One region of the Pontibacillus sp. ALD_SL1 genome, then DNA from elsewhere that is predicted to be linked to it. Evidence: riboswitches for the same ligand, from Rfam matches in the RefSeq annotation. Region 1 holds a riboswitch; the other holds the start of a gene.

Region 1 (3,161 bases):
CTTACCTTCTTCTATAATCCCACTTTCCAGATAACGTTCTCCGCAATCCACTATACCCGTTAGCTCCGGAGTGTCACATTCTATATATCGGAGTACATGGTCTTTAAATATAATGTTAATGCGCTCTTTTGACTTTCTAAGCTTGAACACACTCAGTCACCTGCCTTTCTGATTAGAATAAGTGAAGGTACCAATCAATAATAGGAGCTTTGAAGAAATAACTCGTTAAAGCACCTAACACAATGTAGGGTCCAAATGGAACTGGCTTTTTCCGATCAATCTTTTTAAACAAAAGCAACACTCCACTTATGAGAGATCCGTATAAAGTAGATAAGAAAAAAGCTAACAGCACTCCTGGCAATCCAAGCACAACGCCAATGACACCAAACAGCTTCATATCTCCACCACCCATACCGCCCTTGCTAGCAATAATAATGATGGCTGTTAAAATGAGACCTATCGCCCCTCCCGCTAACGAATCCCACCATGGGTCAAGAGGGGAAGCAATTCTACCAATAATGAGAAGCGGTAAGAAAAAGAGTAGGATTACATTAGGAATAAGCATATAGCTTAGATCGGTTACTGTAATAATAACGAGTAACGAAGTGAAAAGGAGTGCAACGATAAGTTCAGTGGAGAAGCCAAATCGTATAAAGCTATAAGCATACAAAAATCCCGTAGCCGCTTCGACTATCGGGTATAGGGGTGAAATACTCGTTTTACATTTGCGGCATTTGCCTTTTATGGTTATGTAGGAAAGTATCGGCACTAAATCATACCAGTTTAATGTGTATTTGCAATTTGGGCACTGAGATCTAGAACTCCTATTCATCTCTTTAATCGGTACTCTGAAACCCACCACATTAAAAAAAGAACCCAAAACCAACCCTACAGTAAAAACAATCGCATAACTGAAAGTATACAATTTATCTATCACCTTCTACTTTTTTCTAAAAGAAACACCCCTGTAAATACAGGGGTATAAATAAGTTATCAATCCGTAGTTGTAATCTTTGAGACATTATCTCTAATTATTTGATCTTTAGTTTTATATGCGGACTCACTTCCTAGTGAATATCCGTTTCCACCACTTACATATACACTGTATTTTTCGTCCCCATTAGTGTCAGTTTCTACTTTCACGCCACCAGTGAAGGTATTATTTTCTAAATAATCGTCAGAAGCCAGAGTAGCGAAAGATGCTGTAAAATCATAGTCATCTTCAGATAGCGCTTTTAATCGAGCTGCTTCCAATGCTTGTTCAGCACTTCTAACCACTGCATCTTTCTTACTATTCTCAATAACTCCAGCAATACTAGGCACTGCGATCGCCGCAATAATCCCTAAAATAACAATAACTGCAAGTAGTTCAACAAGCGTAAAACCTTTCTCATCTTTGTTCATCAATTGACGAAACTTCTTTAACATGAGTCTGTTCTCCCCTTTTTTATAATAAATAATTATGAAACTCTCATTACAAAAACGACCACACCATGAACATGTCTGTTGTTATGTACGGTCGGTTGCACTACTCGCTCCAGGGTGGCTAAGTGCCCATATACAGCCAACCTTTCGTCGCTTCCGGTGGTATCTTCATACGTGTAATCATCTACACCCATTATAGTAAATCCGTCTCATGATTACCACTATTATCTTATGAATTTAGCACATTTACCCAATTTGTTCAAAAATAGAGAACATTGGGATGGCAATGGCTGCTACAATCCCGCCGACGATCAGGGCAAGGAAAGCAATCATTATAGGTTCTATTAAACTTTTAATCCGATCTGTTGCGTAATCTAGCTCAGATTCATAGAAATCAGCCACTTTCCCTAGCATATGATCTAAAGAACCAGAGCTCTCCCCAACAGAAACCATCTGAGTCACAAGAGGAGGAAAGATCCAGTGCTTTTGCATCGGAGCTGCCATGGATTCTCCCTTTTCAAGGGATTTTCTTGTCGTTTTCAGGACCGATTCGACAACTTTATTGCCGACAATACGCTCTGTGATATAAACCGCTTGTAAAATCGGTACAGAACTATTAAATAATGAGCTCATCGTCCGTGTCATACGAGCTAATACCGCCTTTTGAATAAGAGGACCAAAGATAGGAATTCTTAATTTCACAAGGTCGAGTCCATAAGAGAATCGTGGGTACTGTTTCATATACTGAATTCCCCCATAAACAAGAAGTGGAATTACGATAAACAACCACCACATGCTCTGTGAAATTTCCCCTAAACTCATCACAAATTGTGTAATCGGAGGGATATCGCCTCCGAAGGACAGGAACATATCCGCAAACCTGGGCACGACGAAGCTTAATAAAAAGATCACGATCCCAATGGCAATAACCAACACAACGACCGGATATGCGAGAGCTGAAATGACCTTTTGTCGTGTGTCGTACTGCTTTTCATAATAACCAGCAAGCCGGTCAAGGATTTCATCAAGGTTCCCTCCAGCTTCACCGGCCCGAACCATATTGACGAATAAATCGGGGAAAATCTTGTGATGCTTTTCTGCCGCATCAGAGAAGGAAAGACCTCCTTCAAGATCTTCTGCTATTTGGGTGAGTGCTCGCTGAAGTGCTTTACTAGATGTCTGTTCTTTTAAAATATAAGTAGATTGAATGAGCGATATACCTGATTCAAGCAACGTCGCAAACTGGCGAAGGTAAATGACAAATTCTTTATTTTTCACCTGACTCCCTAGTTGTATATCTTTATACAAAATGCTGTTCAGCTCATTAATGGTTGCAACGGTCATCCCCTCTTCTTTTAATTTCCCAACAGCTTCTCGCTTAGAGTCAGCTTTTATACGTCCTTCCTTCATCTTCCCCTTAGGTGTACGAGCTTTGTACTTGAAGTAAGCCATTCTCTATTGCCCCCTCTCTTCTAAAAACGGGGCGGCCGCTTCTGTTGTGATAACCCCTTCCTCCACTAAAGCACGGACAGAAAAATCAAGAGTGTGCATGCCTTGGGCTTTGGACGTCTGAATGATATTAGGAATCTGGTGAATCTTCTCATTCCGGATAAGGTTCTTAACAGCAGACGTATTCATAAGAACTTCAGTAGCAGCCCGCCTCCCTTTCTTGTCCTTACGCTGAAACAAGCGCTGTGACACAATGGATTGAAGGACACTAGCTAACTGAATACGTA
Region 2 (3,161 bases), on a different replicon from region 1:
TGTTTTGAATAGATGGTATGCCTATAAACGATCGAGAAAAATGCCTAAGAATACAACCCAAAGGACCATCCTCGTTCAGCAAAATCCTCCCAAATTATCCATTGCTTATAAAGAGTTCAGAAAGAAGCTGCTAGAAATGGTCAAAGTTTCAGAAGGGGTCTTCCACTCGTTTAAAGAGGATATAAAGAAAGAGAAAACCCTTGAAAAAGAAAGCTTGAATCGTGTCGGAGAAGCAATCATAAATCTGGAAAAGCAACTCCTCCGAGACAAATGCGACGCCATTACATTGTATTATGCGATGTTGTGGTATCGGGATTTACGAAAAGAGCGTCGTGAATTGAAAAATAATATTGAAATGTACCAGGATATCCAAAAATTCGATGTAGAACTCATCATGAAAAACACGGTTGATGATCTTCATAAAATCGATCGGTTTATACAAAACCGAACGGCTTATAATCGTCGTCTCGAAGAACGAATCAAAGAAACAAAAAAATATGCGTAAAATCGATAAGGTCGCGTTTTGTGTACAAGTGGTTGAGAGCAGGGATTTAGTTAGCGATAGGGCTAAATATACAAATTTCTGTTTGTTCTCGTCTTGCAAGTTGAATATTCTAGTTAAGGGAGATGTTGAAATATGAAAAAAGAATTAAGAAATAAGATTTTAGAAGAAAATAAATACAGTGATTTACTAAACCAAAACCCCCAATATAGACTGCAAGGTAGCAGAAACAAGAAGGTTATTGTTGGAGTTATTAAAGGTGATCCAGAAAATTATAATGAGGGGCTACACCATCTTAATTTTAAATCTTTCAACAGTTGGAAAGAAGCGTATCACTATTTAGAAGGTTAAGTTCTTGACGGAATTTTATTTTTATAGGAGATTTCAAAGAGCAATATACGTGGTTGATGGAGTTCTTGGAGTAATTCATATAAATACAAACGACTTTTCTTCGCCGTTTTAGAGAATGCGCTAAGAAAACGCGAAACAATATGCTTAGAGAAAAGGGTGGGGCATCGCATCCTTTTTTTTGTCGTACATACCTTTTTAAAAACATCGTTTTTTTACCCACAGCAGACAAAAATATGGTATCAACACCCCGTAAGACCTACCATTCTTTTTGAAAAAGGCAAACTGATCGAAAGGTCAGGACGCAAAGCCTAGAGACTAAGGGGAGACCTACGTTCGTCTGGCTACCAGAAGAATTTTTTCAAAAGGAGAGGTGATAAATATGAAAATGATCAAAAAGATTTTCGCAACAGGGTTAGCTCTATCATTGGCACTTTCAGCTTTACCTTCGTCGGCTTCCGCTCTGAAAAACGGATATGAATTCAAACTTGGGATGGGGGCTAAGAACGGAGGAATTGAACTAGGCAGATTAGACAGCTCTACACTTGTTCTTTACGGATATAAAGACGGATCAAGAGATAATATCTCAAAAGACGTCACGTATACGGTAGAAGATGAAAGTGTGGCTGTTTTACGGGAGTGCCTGGGAGACTGTATGGTTGTTGAACGAGTCGGACCAGGAAAAACGGAGATTAAGGCAAACGTGGGGGCATCATCTCCATCATTTATTGTAACGGTTCCAGAAATGGAAGCAGAAATCTACCCATCTGATTTAACGTTACGTCCAAATGTGAAAGAGGAATTTTATTTAATCGGGTCTTATCCTTACTCTTCGTTAGAGGAAGAAGTCACAGGACAGGCTACGTGGACTTCTTCCAATCCTTCTGTTGCTGCTGTTGAAATGAAGAACAACAGACCTGTTATAACGGGTAAAAAGGAAGGGAAGGCTACCGTTAAAGCGAAATGGGGGAACCATACATACGAAACGACTGTAATGGTTACAGGAACGCCTTATACAGGACCCGTCAAGGTCAACACATCAAGAGATGTGATCGATAACCTTCATACAGAGGAATTTTATGCGCAGGCTGAAGATAAGAATATAAAAGAAGAAACAAAGAAAGAAGTGGAGAAAGAAGAATCTAAAGCGAATGCTGATAAGAAGGCAGAAGTGAAAGATAAACCAACAGATGCGAAAAAAGAGGTTGTCGCACCAAAAGAACTGAAGAAAAAAGAGGAAGAATTGAAAGAACTGATTGCTTCCAATAAAGCATTGGCTGATCAAATTAGCCAAAATGAAAAAACAAAAAAAGAGTTGGAACAAAAAGTTGATCAAAAAGAATCGGATTATGAGCAAACGATAGAAGAACAAATTCAAAAAGAGAAAGAAAAGAACGAAAAGTATCAATCCACATTGAAAGCACAGGAAGAGGAAATAGGTGTTCTTAAAAAAGCGCTTCAGGCTTTCAATGACATGATTGAATCGATTCTGAGCTGGATTAAGGGATAAGAAAAACCGATGATTTCTCATCGGTTTTTTTGCATCAGACGACCTGTAAAAGCGGCGTTTCTTGTTTAGCAAGGACAGAAAAGTGAGATTTATACCATTCGTTTTGATCACTGTACTCAATGCCTAGGGTTGATCGTTCGCCATATATAATCATCATATCAGCTACTCTCGTTGCAGGATACCTTTGCTGTGATTGGAAATGAACCCCGTCCTCATCTACAACAGAAATCATGCAAACAACCGTGGTCATGAGATCAGCTCCCTCTTTTTGGTTTAGGGTAACACGAATACCAATCTCGCGAAAAAGAAAACGCTTTTTTTACACTTCTAATAAAGAAGGCAACACGGCATTGACAGCTTTTCGATTTTCCCACAGGAACTTCATTTGATCCTCTTCATACAATCGTTCTTCTCCCTGATCACAATATCCTTCCCCTTTTCCGTGCCGTGTCATGACGCCGTCCCTGTATTGCATGAGTGTCCAGGTTCCTCCTCGTTTTTTGTCATGAAAAACAAGGTAGTGTTTCTTTCCTCTCTCATCAAACGGGGTGAATCGAGGGAAGTCTTCTAACAAGAGAGCTATATCTTTTTTTGATTTGATTTTCATAGGCAAAACACCTCCACCTTTATCTTACTCGATCCCTTTTCATAAAAGAAGAGGAAAGATGCATAGGATAATAGGGGAGGTGTTGGTATGAAAGATATCAGACGGGCGTATCGGGAAAGGTGGTTCCAAAAAGGAAGGGAGCTTGGGTTCACGGATAGTGAGATTGATAAAATGGAACGATTGCTCCATTGTCT

What was found. Region 1 has a riboswitch for cyclic di-GMP ahead of IMZ31_RS13615 (pilus assembly FimT family protein). Riboswitches for the same ligand answer to the same signal wherever they lie in the genome.
Region 2: another riboswitch for cyclic di-GMP. It lies ahead of IMZ31_RS22640 (Ig-like domain-containing protein); the one in region 1 lies ahead of IMZ31_RS13615 (pilus assembly FimT family protein).

The regions. Positions count from the first base shown of each region.
Region 1 is NZ_CP062974.1:2,665,520-2,668,680, forward strand. Features, by position in the region: gene pilM (type IV pilus biogenesis protein PilM) at 1-150, opposite strand, end outside; gene IMZ31_RS13610 (prepilin peptidase) at 173-925, opposite strand; gene IMZ31_RS13615 (pilus assembly FimT family protein) at 994-1,428, opposite strand; cyclic di-GMP riboswitch class II at 1,509-1,592, opposite strand; gene IMZ31_RS13620 (type II secretion system F family protein) at 1,672-2,877, opposite strand; gene IMZ31_RS13625 (type IV pilus twitching motility protein PilT) at 2,881-3,161, opposite strand, start outside.
Region 2 is NZ_CP062975.1:636,974-640,134, forward strand. Features, by position in the region: gene IMZ31_RS22630 (hypothetical protein) at 1-505, shown strand, start outside; gene IMZ31_RS22635 (hypothetical protein) at 638-853, shown strand; cyclic di-GMP riboswitch class I at 1,120-1,202, shown strand; gene IMZ31_RS22640 (Ig-like domain-containing protein) at 1,233-2,360, shown strand; gene IMZ31_RS22645 (hypothetical protein) at 2,395-2,610, opposite strand; gene IMZ31_RS22650 (hypothetical protein) at 2,680-2,967, opposite strand; gene IMZ31_RS22655 (hypothetical protein) at 3,055-3,161, shown strand, end outside.